DNA from 2 places in the Streptomyces sp. NPDC055239 genome. Region 1 is predicted to be linked to the other one. Evidence: riboswitches for the same ligand, from Rfam matches in the RefSeq annotation. Region 1 holds a riboswitch; the other holds the start of a gene.
What was found. A riboswitch is a leader RNA that binds a small molecule or an ion and turns the genes downstream of it on or off. The one in region 1 is predicted to bind cobalamin.
Positions count from the first base shown of each region.

Region 1 (7,779 bases):
GTTCGGCACGGACGCACTGGGCCGCGACGTCCTTGCCCGGGTCGGGCACGGCGCGCTCCACACCCTCGCCCTGGCCCTGGGAATCAGCGCCTTCGCCCTGGTCACCGGCGTTTTGCTGGGCCTCCTGCCCCGGTTCTCCGGTCCGCTCCTCGACACGCTCAACGCGATACCGCCGACGCTCGCGGGCCTCCTCGTCGCCGGTGTCGCAGGCAGCGGAGCGGCCACCCCCGCCATCGCGGTGGCCGCCGTCGCCTGGGTCCCCCTGTCCGCGCACACCGCCGCGCTGCTCCTCCAGGAGCGCGCCACCCTCCATCTGGCGGCGACCCGGAGTCTGGGCGCGGGCCGTCGGCACCAGCTCAGGCACCATCTGCTGCCCGCGGTCCTGCCGCCCGTCACCCGCCACGCGCTCCTTCGGCTCCCCGGCGTCGCGCTGGCCCTTGCCGCACTCGGCTTCCTCGGCCTCGGCGCCCAGCCTCCGTCCCCCGAGTGGGGCCTCCTCCTCGCCGAGAGCAGGCCCTACGCCGAACGCGCCCCCTGGGCACTGCTCGCCCCGGCAGCCGCGCTCGCCCTCCTGGGAGCCCTCGCGGTGACGGCGGCGGGCGGCGTGCCGCTTCCTCGGCGGGTGCGGCGGAGGCGTCGGCCCGACCGTGCGGTCACCGTGGGCCAACCTTGATCACGAAACGTCCGCGCCGCGAACGGACCTGGTCGAGCCTCTCCCCCTTGCTCCGACTGCTGATCCTGACCCAACTCGCCTTCAACATCGGCTTCTTCCTAGTTCTGCCCTTCCTGGCGGAGCACCTGGGCGCCGCGATCGGCATGGCGGGCTGGCTGGTCGGTCTCGTGCTCGGCCTGCGGACCTTCAGCCAGCAGGGGCTCTTCGTCGTGGGCGGCGCCCTGACCGACCGCTACGGCGTGCGGCCCGTCGTGCTCACCGGCTGCTCGCTGCGGATCGCCGGTTTCGCCTGGCTCGGTTACGCGCAGGAGACCTGGTCGGTCATCGGCGCGGTACTCCTGATCGGCTTCGCCGCCGCCCTGTTCTCGCCCGCCGTGGAGTCCGAGGTCGCCCGGCAGGCGGTGCTCTGGGAGGAGGCAGGACGCGGCCCGCGTACCCGCGTCCTGGCGCTGCTCACCGTGGCGGGCCAGGCCGGTGCGTTCGTCGGTCCGCTCATCGGCGTGCTGCTGCTCTCGGTCGACTTCCGCACCGTCTGCCTCGCCGGGTCCGGGGTCTTCGTCCTCGTACTGGCCGGGCATCTGCGGCTGTTGCCCCAGCGCATACCCGGCCGGGAGCGGATCCGCGTACAGGGAGGCGTACGCGAGATGCTGCGCAACCGCCGCTTTCTGGCGGTGTGCGGCGCGTACGGCGCCTACCTCCTGGCGTACAACCAGCTCTATCTCGCACTCCCACAGGAAGTGGAGCGCACGGCCGGGTCGCAGGCGCCGTTGGCCTGGCTCTTCGCCCTCTCCTCGCTGCTTGTGGTGAGCACGCAGCTTCCGGTCACCCACTGGGCGGCGGACCGGCTCGATCTGCGGCGCTCCATGGCGGCCGGGCTCGTGCTCATCTCCGTCGGGTTCGCCGTCGTGGCGCTCGCGCGCCCGGCCGCCCGGACCGGTGTCGCCGGGCTGCTGCCCGCCGCCGCGTTCGTCGTCCTCCTCACGCTCGGCCAGATGCTGGTCGCACCGGCCGCGCGCGCCTGGGTCCCCGACCTCACCCCCGACGGCAGGCTGGGCCTCTACACGGGTGCCCTGTCCTCGGTCTCCGGCCTGATCGTCCTCGCGGGCAGCGCAGCGACCGGCTCACTCCTCGACGCCGGGCTTCCGCCCTGGGCGCCGTGGCTCGCACTCGCCGTGATCCCGCTCCTGGCCGTGGCGCTGCTGCCCGGCCGCACCCCGGCCCCGGTTCCGTCAACCGGCTGACGCACCGGGCATCGCCGGGGCCATGAGGGCGGCCAGCTCCTCCGGTGTGCGCGGCCCTTCGCCGTCCCCGTCAAGGAGGCCCTTCGTCCGAAGGAACTCCGAGACGGCGATTCCCCACGGCAGGCGAAGTCCCGCCTGCGCCAGGAGATCCCGCCTGGCGAGCATCTCCGCGACCGGCCCTGTGCGTACTCCCGAGGGGGTGAGCAGCGCCGCGTCGTCGGCCCAGCGGAGGGCCAGATCCACGTCGTGGGTGGCCATGACCACGGTCGTCCCCGCGTCCCGCAGCCCTTGCAGGGTGATCAGGAGGCGTTCCTGGCCGTCCGGGTCGAGTCCGGCGGTCGGCTCGTCGAGGATCAGTACGCGGGGGCGCATCGCCACGGCGCCCGCGATGGCCGTCCGCTTGCGCTGGCCGTAGGAGAGCAGATGGGTGGGGCGGTCCGCCAGGGCGCCGATGTCGAGCGCGGCGAGCGACTCGGCGACCCGCGCCCGGACCTCGGCATCGGGCAGCCCGAGGTTCAGCGGCCCGAAGGACACGTCCTGCTCCACCGAGGCGGCGAACAACTGGTCGTCGGGGTCCTGGACGACCAGTTGGACTGTGGTGCGCAGCCGGGTCAGACCCTTGCGGTCGTACGTCACGGGAACGCCCGCGACGCTCAACCCGCCCTGGTCCGGGCGGAGTCCGCCGCTCAGCAGCCGCATGAGGGTGGTCTTGCCACTGCCGTTGCGCCCGAGCAGCGCGAGAGCACGGCCCTCGGTGACATCGAAGTCGAGGCCGCTGAGCACGGTCGGCCCCTCTTCGTACGCGTAGGAAGCGGCGCGAAGAGCGACCAAGGACGCGCCCGGCTCTCGCTCGCGAGGAGCTCTCGCGTCGCTCGGGTCGCTCGGGTCGCTCATGGAAGGAGCCTTTCCAGTACGAGGGTGAGGACCGCGAGGCCCGTGAGGAGTACCGCGCTGGCCGCCACGAAGGGCCGGGAGATCCGGGCTTCGGGCACAAGGACGCGCAGGGTTCCGTCGTAGCCGCGTCCGGCGAGCCCGGCCTGCAGCCGGGTCGCCCGGTCGAAGGCCCGCACGAACGCGGTGGCCCCCAGAGAGCCGAGGGAGCGCCAGGTGGCGGCCCGGGTGGTGTGGCCGAGCCGCGCGGCCTGCGCCTGCCGGATGCGGCTCATGGAGTCCAGGAGCAGGAAGCTCATCCGGTACATGACGAGGGCCACGTCCACGACCGGCGCCGGAACACCCGCCTTCACCAGGCGGGGCAGCAGATCCGACATCGGCGTGGTGAAGGCGAAAAGGAGGACGCCGAGCGAGGCCGCCGACGTGCGCAGGAGCAGACCGCCCGCCCTGGCGGGACCGCCGTCGGCGAGCGTGACGAACCCTTCGGTTCCGCCGAGTTGGACGATCAGGGTCAGGGCTCCGGTGACGCAGAAGCCGAGCGGTACGCGGTAGGCGCGCCACAGTTTACGCGGCGGCACACCGGCAGGCCCGAGCAGCACGGCGAGCGCCGCGATCAGCACCAGGGCGGCGCCGGGCCAGGGCGGCAGCGAGACGGCAAGGACAGTGAGGCCGAGCCCGAGGACAGCCTTGTCCACGGGGTGACGGCGGCGCCAGCGACTGCTGTGCGCCGCCGCGTCGATGGGCAGCACGCGGGCTCAGACCTGCTCGGTCTCGGGCCGGACGCCCTCCACGTCGCCGGACTGCTCCGCAGGTGCTGCCTGCGCCCGTGCCGTCTCCGCGCCCTGACGGCGCCCCTTGCGCACACCGAAGTAGTACGCGAGGACGCCCGCACCGAGTGCCGCCTGCAAGGCGAAGAGCGCCGACTCGATCTCCCCGGAAGGGGGTTCGTACAGCGGCGAGAACCAGGGCTCGTAGTCCGGCTTGATCTCGGTGATCGCGGTCTCGGCCTGGGCGTCCGCCCCGGCGAACGGTTCCTTCTCGTCGTCGCCGAGACCGAGCGCCACCGGCAGCACCGCGAGCGCGGCGACGATGACGAGGAGCACAATGTTGATCTTCGCGTTCCGGCTCATGCTCATCAGGCGCTGGCCCCCGTCTCGGTCTCCGTCTTCTTCGCCGCAGTCGTCGCGGTCGTCGCGGTCGCCGCCGCCTGCTTGCCCTGCAGCAGTACGCCGAGCCGCGTGAGTTCACCCTTGCTGGACTGCACGAGCAGCCGCATCACCAGGACGGTGAGAAGCCCCTCGCTGACGGCCAGGGGGATCTGCGTGACGGCGAAGATGCCGCCGAACTTGCCCAGAGCACCGAGGAATCCGCTGCTCGGGTCGGGGAACGCCAGGGCCAGCTGGACGCTGGTGACGCAGTACGTGGAGAGGTCGGCGACGAACGCGCCGAAGAACACGGCGACCATGAGCGGCACGTCGTACCGCTTCAGGAGCCGGTAGACGGCGTATCCGGCCCATGGCCCGACGATCGCCATGGAGAACACGTTGGCGCCCAGCGTGGTGAGCCCGCCGTGGGCGAGCAGCAGGGCCTGGAAGAGCAGCGTGATGGTGCCGAGCACCGCCATGATCGGCGGCCGGAACAGGATCGCGCCGAGCCCGGTGCCCGTCGGATGCGAGCAACTGCCCGTGACGGAAGGGATTTTCAGTGCGGAAAGGACAAAAGTGAAGGCTCCGGAGGCGCCCAGGAGCAGGGTGCTCTCCGGGTGCTCCTTGACCTCACGGGTCAAGGAGCGGACTCCGTGGACGACGAACGGCGCGGACGCTACGCTCCAGGCGATCGCGTGCGCCGGCGGGAGGAAACCCTCGGCAATGTGCATGGCTAAGCAGACCCTCTCCAGCACCTCGTGGATGGACAACGCGCCTTGGTCGGTCTCCTGGCTTACGGGTCATACCGACCGGACTCCGCCTTCCCGGATGCGTGTGCACCCAGTGGCTGCCGCGAGGGCTGGAGCCGGACTTCCCGATCACAGTGGCGAGGGCCGCACCGGCATCACACCGGATTTCCCGTTCACCAAGGCGTGGTGACCATAGTGCGCAACCGAGATTCCTGACAACTTGTGGGACGGCCGCGCCTGTGGGCGTACGCCCCTGGTCAGACCTCAGACCTCAGGAGTGCGTGAAGCCGGGCGGTCGCTTGTCGACGAAAGCGGCCATGCCCTCCTTCTGGTCCTCGGTCGCGAACACGGCATGGAAGAGGCGGCGTTCGAAGCGGACCCCCTCCGCGAGGGTCGTCTCGAACGCCCGGGACACGGCTTCCTTCGCCATCATCGCGACGGGCAGGGACATCCCCGCGACGGTCTCGGCGACGGCGAGGGCCTCGCCGACGAGTTCCCCCGCGGGCACCACGCGCGATACGAGTCCGGCCCGCTCCGCTTCCTCGGCGTCCATGGTGCGACCGGTCAGGCACATCTCCATGGCCTTGGCCTTGCCGACCGCGCGGGTCAGCCGCTGCGAGCCGCCGATGCCGGGGATGACCCCCAGTTTGATCTCGGGCTGACCGAAGACGGCGGTATCGGCGGCCAGCAGGATGTCGCACAGCATCGCCAGCTCGCAGCCACCACCGAGCGCGTACCCGGAGACGGCCGCGACCGTCGGCGTGCGCAGCGAGCCGAGCCTGTCCCAGGCGGCGAACCAGTCGCTGAGGTACATGTCCATGTAGCTCCGGGGCCGCATCTCCTTGATGTCGGCCCCGGCGGCGAACGCCTTCGGCGATCCGGTCAGGACGACGCAGCCGACGTCCGGGTCCCGATCCAGTTCCGCCGTCGCGGCGACGATCTCGTTCATCACCTGAAGGTTGAGGGCGTTGAGAGCCTTGGGCCGGTCGAGCGTGAGAAGTGCGGTACGGCCCTTTCGTTCGATGCGGATCGTCTCGTACGACGCTGAGGTCGTCTCGTACGGCTCTGTTGTCATGCGCTGTCCCCGTCCCCTGCCGTGTGCTGTCTGATGGTGTTGACGATCCCGGAGAAGTCCTGGTCCGATCCGGCGCCTTCCGCGTAGGCGGCATACAACTCGGCTGCCTTCACACCGAGTTGTGCATGGATTCCACTGGCCTCGATTGCGCTGGCCGCGAGTCCCAGGTCCTTGGCCATCAGTGGGGCGGCGAATCCGGGTCGGTAGCCGCGGTTGGCTGGGCTGGCCGGAACGGGCCCCGGCACCGGGCAGTTGACGGTCAGGGCCCAGCACTGCCCGGAGGCGGTGGAGGCCACGTCGAACAGGGCCTGGTGGGACAGGCCCAGGCTCTCGCCCAGGACGAACGCCTCGCTCACCGCGATCATCGAGACGCCGAGGATCATGTTGTTGCAGATCTTCGCCGCCTGTCCGGCGCCGGGTCCGCCGCAGTGCACCGCCTTGTTCCCCATGATCGTCAGGAGCGGGTCCGCCTCGGCGAACTCGGCATCGCCGCCGCCCGCCATGAAGGTGAGCGTGCCTGCGTCGGCGCCCACCACTCCCCCGCTGACCGGGGCGTCGAGGGCCCGCATCCCGGCCGCCGTCGCGGCCGTGTGTGCGCTGCGCGCGTCGGCCACGTCGATGGTCGAGCAGTCGATGAACAGCGTGCCAGGCCGGGCGGCGGCAAGGAGCCCCTCCTCCTGGTAGAGGCTAAGGACGTGCCGCCCGGCAGGCAGCATGGTGATCACCACGTCCGCCACGGCGGCGGCGTCCGTCGACGATCCGGCGGCCACCACGCCGTTCTCGACCGCCTCGGCGAGCAGTTCGGGCAGCAGGTCGTGGCCGAGCACCCGGTGCCCCGCCTTGACGAGATTGGCGGCCATCGGGCCGCCCATGTGACCGAGCCCGATGAAGCCGATGGTGAGAGCGGTGTTCACCACGCCACCTCCTGTGGGGTCGTCGCCAGGTGGATGTCGCCGTCGGCGGGCGGGCCGAAGTGGCGCGCCACGTCCGCGTCGGTGACCTCGGCCAGGGTGGCCGGTTTCCAGCGGGGACTGCGGTCCTTGTCGATCACTTGCGCCCGGATCCCCTCGACCAGGTCGTACGAGGCGAGCGCGGCGCGGGAGACCCGGTACTCCTGCTCGAGGACGCGCTCCAACGGGCCGAGCCGCCGCGCCCGGCGCAGTGCGGCGAGCGTGACCTTCAGGGCGGTGGGCGACTTGGTGGCAAGGGTGTCGGCCGCCTCCGTCGCCGCGCGCGCTCCATGGCCGCGCAGCCGGGCGAGGATCTCCTCCACCGTGTCGGCGGCGTAGCAGTCGTCGATCCAGGCCCGGTGACCGGCAAGGTCGCCGGGCGGCGGCTGGCGCACGTACATCTGGAGGGCGTCCCAGACCGGCTGCGTGGCGAAGTCGCCAAGCAGCCTGGGCATGTCGCCAGAGGCCACGAAATGATCGGCGAGCCCGCACAACAGGGCATCGGCGGCGCCGACTTGCGCGCCGGTGAGCGCCAGGTGGGTGCCGAGTTCACCGGGGGCCAGGGCCAGCAGGTAGGTGCCGCCCACGTCGGGGACGAAGCCGATGCCGGTCTCCGGCATCGCGATGCGCGAGCGCTCGGTGACGATGCGGACGTCGCCGTGCGCGGAGACTCCGACGCCGCCGCCCATCACGATCCCGTCCATCACGGCGACGTACGGCTTGGGGTAGCGGGCGATGCGCGCGTTGAGCCGGTATTCGTCGCGCCAGAAGTCGGCGGAGGCGGCTGTCCCCGCACGTGCGTCCTCGTAGATGGAACGGATGTCGCCGCCCGCGCACAGACCGCGCCCGCCTGCGCCTTGGACGACCACGGTCCGTACGGCAGGGTCGCTCTCCCAGGTGGTGAGCGCTTCGTCGATGCGCCGCACCATGGTGTGGGTGAGGGCGTTGAGGGCCTGGGGACGGTTGAGCGTGAGGTGGGCCGCGCGGCCCTCGGTCCGGAGCAGGACAGCGTGCTCGGTGTCCTTGGCCGCCGTCACCGCAGTGCTTCCGTCAGG
Region 1 covers NZ_JBSGRD010000007.1:46,329-54,107, reverse strand. The annotation lists gene ACWFRJ_RS22655 (ABC transporter permease subunit) at 1-673, shown strand, start outside; gene ACWFRJ_RS22650 (MDR family MFS transporter) at 670-1,914, shown strand; gene ACWFRJ_RS22645 (energy-coupling factor ABC transporter ATP-binding protein) at 1,903-2,808, opposite strand; gene cbiQ (cobalt ECF transporter T component CbiQ) at 2,805-3,554, opposite strand; gene ACWFRJ_RS22635 (energy-coupling factor ABC transporter substrate-binding protein) at 3,561-3,935, opposite strand; gene ACWFRJ_RS22630 (energy-coupling factor ABC transporter permease) at 3,941-4,681, opposite strand; cobalamin riboswitch at 4,712-4,909, opposite strand; gene ACWFRJ_RS22625 (enoyl-CoA hydratase) at 4,971-5,774, opposite strand; gene mmsB (3-hydroxyisobutyrate dehydrogenase) at 5,771-6,691, opposite strand; gene ACWFRJ_RS22615 (enoyl-CoA hydratase/isomerase family protein) at 6,685-7,761, opposite strand; gene ACWFRJ_RS22610 (acyl-CoA dehydrogenase family protein) at 7,758-7,779, opposite strand, start outside.

Region 2 (7,779 bases), on a different contig from region 1:
TCAGGAAGAGCACGGAGTACGTGACGGGCGCCTCGGGCCAGCCGAAGGTGCCCGCGAGCAAGAGCAGCCCCACGGCGGGCCAGCAGGCGACCACCACCGGCCACTCGTCCACGAGCTTCCAGGCCAGCTGCCGCCATCGGTGCAGCCCCGATCCCGGCCGGTGCGTGGACATGTGGTGCGCGTATCCGTGCGCGAGGGCCGCGGTGCCCGCGGTCACCATGATCCATGCCGCGTCGTAGTAGGGCGTGTAGGCCTGTTCGTCCGAGTGCAGCGCCGCGATCAGCGCACTCGCGAGGATGGTGCCGTATACGCCTTCGGCCATCAGGCTCCGCACGGCGCACTCCTTTCCGTTCCCCGGATCCTTCGTCCGGCCGGCGGCGTGTGGAGTGCCCAACGCTATGAAGTGACATGTAACGGTTGGACCGATATGACCCATCAGTCGGCGGTCATCTGTCGCTACCGTGACAGCGCGTCCCGTACCGCCTCCTCCGTGCGCCCCACCACCGCGGTGCCGTCGTCGGCGGTGATGATGGGCCGCTGGATGAGCTTGGGGTGCTCGGCGAGTGCCGTGATCCAGCGGTCGCGGCCCGACGCGTCGCGCGGCCAGGCCTCGCGGTCCTTCAGATTCAGCTCCTTGGCGGCGTCCTCCTGGGTGCGCGTGATGTCCCACGGCTCCAGGCCGAGCCGGTCGAGGACTGCACGGATCTCGTCCTTGGTGGGTACGTCGTCGAGGTAGCGGCGGACGGTGTAGTCGGCGCCCTCCGCGTCGAGCAGGGTGAGCGCGCTGCGGCACTTCGAGCAGGCGGGATTGATCCAGATCTCCATGCGCACACGCTACCTCCGCCCCACCCGTCACAACCCCTCAAAGCCCGTCTGGCCAGCGGCGATTGTCAGTGCCCGGCAGTAGAATTGAAGCAGTGTTCGAGGGTTCCCGACGGGGGTTCCTGACCGCGACAGGAGGATGCCTGTGCCCGCTGCCGCACTCACATCGAAGTCGAAGCGCAATGCTTCCCGGCCCGTGATCATCGACCCGACGTACGCACCACTGGAGAAGCGACCGCTCCCGGCCGGACGGCCGCGCGAGTGGTACATCACGCACAACCGGCGCCTGAAGGCCATGCGCCTGGCGATAGCCCTTCTCGACTCGGGCGTCTATCTGGCGAACCAAGCGAGCAACACCCGGATCCGGAGCATGGCTCAGGATGTGGGAATCCACCCGCCGTCGGACATCACCTGCCATATGGTGCGCGCCCTCATGCGGTACAGCCGCTGAGCCGTGCACACGGGCGGGGGCCCGAGGCCCCCGCCCCTCGGCAGGGTCACCCGTTCGCCGTACCCGGCATGCGTACGCGCCTACGGCGGCATTGGCTGCTGCTGAGAGGAGGCTGTTGCCTGGAGTTGCCGACGGAGAGGGGCCAGGGGCGATGACCACCCCGGACGAGCGCGCCCGGCAGGGCAGGGCCGCCCGCAAGCATGCTTCCCGTTCCTCGCACGGAGCCTGGATACCCTCCGCCGACCGCCCCGACCCGGTGGCCGTCCTCGAGCGGCAGGGCGCGGACCGCGTACAGGAGCTGCTGCCCATCCGGTACGCCCGCATGGCCGCCTCCCCCTTCTCCTTCCTGCGGGGCGCCGCCGCCGTCATGGCGGGAGACCTCGCCGTCCAGCGGCACACCGGGCTCATGGTCCAACTCTGCGGCGACGCCCACCTGTTGAACTTCGGTCTGTTCGCGTCGCCGGAACGCACGCTGCTCTTCGACCTCGACGACTTCGACGAGACCTGCCCAGGACCCTTCGAGTGGGACGTCAAACGCCTGGCCGCGAGCATCGCCGTGGCGGCCGGCGGCAACGGTCACCCGGAGGCCGGGGCGCGCGAGGCCTGTCTCGCGGCGGTGGCGGCGTACCGCACGTCGATGAGGCGCCTGGCGGGTCTCGGCGAACTGGCCGTCTGGTACGAACGGACGGACGCACAGGACCTGTTGCCCCTCATCCGCTCCGACCGCCACCGCGAGCGCGCGGCGACCACCCTCGACCGGGCCCGCCGCCGCACGAGCCTCCAGGCACTCGGCAAGCTGACGGAGGAGGTCGACGGAGCTCCCGGCGTCCGCCGCATCATCCACGACCCGCCGCTCCTCGTACCGGCGGGCGCCCCGGACCTCGCGGCCGTGCGCAAGATCTTCGGCGACTACCGCTCCACGCTCTCCGAGGAGCGCCGACTCCTCCTCGACCGCTACCACTTCGTGGACGCGGCGCGGAAAGTGGTGGGCGTGGGCAGTGTCGGCACCCGCTGCTTCATCGTGCTCCTCGCGGGGCGCGACGCCGACGACCCGCTCTTCCTCCAGATCAAGGAGGCGGTCCGCTCGGTACTGGAGGAGCACCTTCCGGCAGGTCCTTACGCCCACCCCGGCCACCGCGTGGTCGCGGGACAGCGCCTGCTCCAGGCGGCGAGCGACATCTTCCTCGGCTGGATGACGGGCCCCCAGGGCCGCTCGTACTACTGGCGCCAGCTCCGCGACATGAAGGGCTCCGCGGACGTCGAGGCCATGTCCGCGTCGGAGCTGCGCTCCTACGCCCGGCTCTGCGGCACGGCCCTGGCCCGCGCCCACGCCCGCTCCGGCGACCGCGTGGCCATGGCCGCCTACTTGGGCGGCTCCGACACGTTCGACCGGGCGATCGCGGACTTCGCGCTGCGCTATGCCGTGCAGAACACCCAGGACCACGCGGCGCTGACGGAGGCGATCGCCTCGGGGGTGGTGAACGCCGAGGAGCCGAAGCCGCTCTGAAGGACGGTTCTGAACGACGGTTCTGAAACGCGGTGGACGCCTTCGCCGCGCTGCGGGAGTGCCCCCGACGGCGTACGGCGTACGGCGGCTGCTCGGCTGGGGCCTTCCCCGCACGCTCGTGCCCCTCGCCCTGGGCTTCTTCGGAGGCGCCTTCGGGGGTGGGATCGGCGTCGGCCGGCTCGTCTGGGTGCTCGCGGCGACGGTGTTCTGGCAGGTGCTCTACGCGCCGGGGCCGCCGGGCGCCATGCTTCCGCCGAGCGGGCGGGGCGGGCGCGGCACCCGGCGGAAGCGACTCAGACGTACCTGGGACGGCTAGACGTCCCTGTGGACCTATGGGGACCTATGGGGGGGTATGGGGGTCTAGCGGATCTCGTCCGGGACCACCGTCAGCCACCGCTTGTCCGCGGTCACCTTCTGGCCGAGCTCCCGCTGCCGGTCGGCGTTCTTCTGCTTCATCTCGTTCAGCTGCTTCATGTACGAGTCCTTGCGGTTGACCCAGACCCGCGCCCCGCCGTGCGCCACGTCCGCCGAGTGGAACAGCATCGGGCCGTCGCTCACCGGGGTGTCGCCCGCCGCGAGGATCGGCTTCTTCCACTCGTCGATGTACGTGTTGATGGCCGCGGGCTTGCCCTGGTACCAGGTCAGCGGCGCCCACAGGTTCGGCGTCAGCTCGCGCTTGGCGAGCTTCTTCTCGTCGAAGCGGCCCTCCGCGATCTCCTTGCGGGAGCTGGTGAGCTCGCCGGTCTTGCGGTCCTTGAGCTGCAGGCCGACGCCGATGACGTTCTCGGGCTTCACGTTGTAGCCGTACTTGGGGTCGGCGAGGACCATCCGCACCAGGTCCTCGCTGGCCGCGCTGACGACGTACACCTCGATGCCGTGCCCTTGCAGCGAGTTGTAGAGCTCCTGCATGCCGGTGAAGAACTCGGGCTTCTTGACCTCGGTCTTCGTCAGCTTCCCGTCCTCGTAGTACTCGGCGGGGATGGGCTTGTCATAGGCCAGGAGCTCGTCGACGTACCCCTTGAGCTCCTTCAGCGTGAAACCGGAGAAGATCTGCGCGGCCCACGGATAGGAGACCTGGTCGTCGATGTCGCAGAGCCGGAGGTAGTAGCTGTAGAGGCTCTCCTTGTGCTTCGCCGTGTCCTTGAAGGGGATGATCTTCAGCGACGGGTCCATCGACTTGCGGGTCAGCACCCCCTTCATCTCCAGGAAGGGCAGGAGGGACTCCTCCAGGTCGTTGCGGTACGTCGTGTTGTCCGCGTCGAAGACGGCGTACGCGCCCTTGTGCTCGTTCTTCGCGATGACCTTGCCCAGCTTCTTGGCGACCGGCTTGGGCCAGTGCTTCAGCTCGGCGGTGGCCTTGGAGGTCTTCGCGGCGGTTCTCGCCGAGGCGTCCGCGGCCGTCGCGTCCGTGCTCGGCCAGAGGGCCGTGCCCGCGAGGACGGCCGCGGTGAGCGCGCCCGCCGTGCCGAGTACGGCCAGCTTGCCCTTTGCCTTTACTGTCATGGTTTGTGCCCCCTGAGAGCGGTCTGCGCCCCGTCCGGAGCGGCGGGTCATCGTATGGGGTGGGACAGCGGATTCCCATGATCGACATCACCGGACGGAACGGGCATGGGTCGGCCGTGGGCGGGTAGTGGGATGGGACGCCTGCCGGGCCTTCCGGGCTGCTCGGGCCTGCTTCTGAGCGGTGCTCATCGCGCAGTGGGTCGCATACTGGATGGCATGGAGACCGTCTCCCGCGAGTTCGTTCGGGCTGCTCCGCGGCTCGACGACATGGTGGTGTCCGCCGTCGGCTACCGCACGGCGGGTGAGCGGCCCGGCCTGCACCGCGGCCTGCCGTCCCCGTACCTGACGCTGATCTTCTCGCTGGACGGCCCCGTCGCCACCGGCCACAGCCCCGAGCAGGCGGTCGGCCCCGACGCCATCCGCACGGACATCGTCCTCGGCGGCCTGCACCAGTCCCCGGCGTACGTCGTGCGGCCCGAGCACGAGGCGGGCATCCAGCTCGCCGTGCATCCGCTCGCCGCCCGCGCCCTGTTCGGCGTCCCGGCCTCGGAGCTGACCGGAGACCTGGTGACGTCCGGCGCGGAGGTGATGGGGCGCCGCGCCGTGGATGTACGGGAGCTGCTGTGCGAGCAGGGTGGGTGGGAGGAGCGATTCGCCTCCCTGTCCGCGTATCTGAGGCAGCGCGTGACCGACGCCGACGCGGACGGAGCCGTACGGCCCGAGGTCGCCGAGGCCTGGGCCTGGCTCGCCCGGCACCGGGGCGTCGGCACCCTGCGCGGCCTCTCCCGGCACGTGGCGCTCAGCGAACGCCGCCTGACCACGCTCTTCCGTGCCGAGACGGGCCTGAGCCCCAAGCAGGCGGGCCGCCTGATGCGCTTCCAGCGCGCCCGCAACGCCGTCGTACGCCCTGTCGCCTCGGGCGGCGCCCCCGACCTGGCCCGCGTCGCCGCCGACTGCGGCTATTACGACCACTCCCACCTCGTACGGGACTTCCGGCAGTACACCGGGGTGAGCCCCAGCGGCTGGCTGGCCGAAGAGTGCCGGAATATCCAAGCCGGGAGCCATGGCGGGGGCGAAGAGTAGGACTCATGGACACCAACGAGAAGAAGCAGCCTCAGTCCCAGCCCACCTCCGCTTCAGCCGGGCGCGCCCCCGATGTCTGGCCGTCGCTCCAGGCCAACGACGCCCCCGCCCTGATCGACTTCCTGGTCGGCACGGTCGGCTTCCTGCGCACCGCCGTCTACGAGGACGGCGACCGCGTGGCCCACGCCGAGCTCGACTGGCCCGAGGGCGGCGCCGTGATGCTCGGCTCGTACGACGAGAAGTCGCAGGACTGGTGCCTGAAGCCGGGCACCTTCGGCGCGTACGTCGTCACCGATCACGTGGACGACCTCTACCAGCGGCTCAGTGCCGCAGGGGTCAAGATCATCCGTGAGATCGAGGACCAGCCGTACGGCAGCCGGGAGTTCGCGATCGCCGACCCCGAGGGCAACAAGTGGTCCTTCGGCACCTACCGCGGCGCACCGAGGCCCGACGAGGCGTCCTGACCAGGCGTCTTGACCAGGCATTCTGTGGGGCGTCCTGACCTCGCGTGATAGCTTGCGGACGCCAGTCGACCCACACCAGGGCCAGGGAATCCGGTGCGAATCCGGAACTGACGCGCAGCGGTGAGGGGGTACGGGCGGGGCCACGGCCACTGGGCGTCCACGGACGCCTGGGAAGGCGCCCCGTCCGGCCGATCCCCGAGTCCGAAGACCTGCTGGCGCCTTCGCCCGCGCACCGAGCGGCGGAGGTGACGAAGCAGGCCAGGCTCCGCGTATGAGCCGTGAGACTCAAGGGATCGTGTGTCCTCCACAGCCCGTCGTGTACGTATACCCGTCCTTCGCAGTGCAGCCCGTCGCGTACGTACGCCCGTCTTCCTCAGCGCGGCTCTGGCCGTCACTCTGACCTCCTGCGGCGGCTCGTCGGATTCCTCCGCCACGTCGGCGGCGGGCAAGAAGGCCGACGGCTATCCACTGACCCTGACCTCCTGCGGCAAGAAGGCGGAGATCAAGGCGCCGCCGCAGCGGGCGGTCTCCCTCGACCAGGGCTCCACCGAGATCCTGCTCTCCCTCGGCCTCGCGGACCGCATGGTCGGCACCGGGACCTGGACGGACCCGGTGCTGGGAGGTCTGGAGAAGGACAACGCCAAGGTGCCCCGGATCGCCGACAGCTACCCCTCCTTCGAGAAGGTCCTCGCCAAGGAGCCGGACTTCGTCACCGCGTCCTTCCTGGCGACGGTCAGCAAGGGCGGCGTCGCGGACCGCGCCAAGTTCGCCGAACTCGGCGTACCCGCCTACGTCTCGCCGTCCGACTGCGCGGGCAAGGACAACAGCGGTGACGGCGACGGCAAGCGGGTCAAGACGCTGACCATGGACACGGTGTACGGCGAGGTGCGGGACCTGGCCAAGGCCTTCGGGGTCGAGAAGCGCGGCGAACGCCTGATCACGGAGCTCAAGGGCCGGGTGGCGAATGCCACGGAGAAGATCGAAGCGTCCGACACTTCGCTCCTCTACTGGTTCGCCAACTCCGACGCCCCCTACATCGCGGGCTGCTGCGGAGCGCCGGGCATCATCACCCGCGAGCTCGGCACGAAGAACGTCTTCGACGACACCCACGAGGAGTGGCCCCAGATCAACTGGGAGACGGTGGCGGACCGTGACCCGGACGTCCTGGTCATCGGCGACCTCACCCGCAAGTCGCAGACGGCCGAGAGCGCGAAGAAGAAGATCGAGTTCCTGGAGTCCAACCCGGTCACCAAGAACCTGACCGCGGTGAAGAAGAAGCGGTACGTGCTGCTGAGCGGCCAGGCCATGAACCCGACGATCCGTACGGTGGACGGCGTGGAGCAAGTCGCCGACGCGTTGCGCGAGTTCGGGCTCGACAAGTGAGGGGTGGCGCCGGTGTCGGCGCCCGTGCCCGTGTCGGTGTCGGTGTCGGCCCTGACGTCGGTTCCCGTGCCGGTCTCGCGGGCGGTGTGCGCCAGATACTGCTCTGGACGGCGGGACTCGCCGCCCTCGCCCTCTCCGTGGCGGTGGCCGTCACGATCGGCCCCGCCGACATCTCCGTACCGGACGTGTGGTCGGCGGTGGCGGCCCACCTCGGCTGGGGCGAGGCGGAGCTGACGCCCATCCGGGACGGCATCGTCTGGAACCTGCGCATGCCGCGCACGCTCCTCGCTGCGGTCTGCGGCGCGGGCCTCGCGGTGTGCGGAACGGTCCTCCAGTCCCTCCTGCGCAATCCGCTGGCCGACCCCTTCGTGCTCGGCGTCTCCTCGGGCGCTTCCACGGGGGCGGTCGCGATCGTCGTCCTGGGGGTCGGCGGGGGAGTGGTGTCGATCTCGGCGGGTGCCTTCGTGGGGGCCCTCTGCTCGTTCGCCCTCGTCCTGCTGCTCAGCCACACCCTGGGCGGGAGCACCGACAGGGTGGTGCTTTCCGGCGTTGCGGCGATGCAGCTC
Region 2 covers NZ_JBSGRD010000002.1:979,656-987,434, forward strand. The annotation lists gene ACWFRJ_RS10540 (hypothetical protein) at 1-334, opposite strand, end outside; gene ACWFRJ_RS10545 (arsenate reductase family protein) at 457-825, opposite strand; gene ACWFRJ_RS10550 (hypothetical protein) at 968-1,273, shown strand; gene ACWFRJ_RS10555 (DUF2252 domain-containing protein) at 1,425-2,780, shown strand; gene ACWFRJ_RS10560 (hypothetical protein) at 2,839-3,096, shown strand; gene ACWFRJ_RS10565 (haloacid dehalogenase-like hydrolase) at 3,141-4,283, opposite strand; gene ACWFRJ_RS10570 (helix-turn-helix domain-containing protein) at 4,500-5,366, shown strand; gene ACWFRJ_RS10575 (VOC family protein) at 5,372-5,830, shown strand; cobalamin riboswitch at 5,876-6,061, shown strand; gene ACWFRJ_RS10580 (ABC transporter substrate-binding protein) at 6,155-7,213, shown strand; gene ACWFRJ_RS10585 (FecCD family ABC transporter permease) at 7,300-7,779, shown strand, end outside.
Region 2: another riboswitch for cobalamin. It lies ahead of ACWFRJ_RS10580 (ABC transporter substrate-binding protein); the one in region 1 lies ahead of ACWFRJ_RS22630 (energy-coupling factor ABC transporter permease).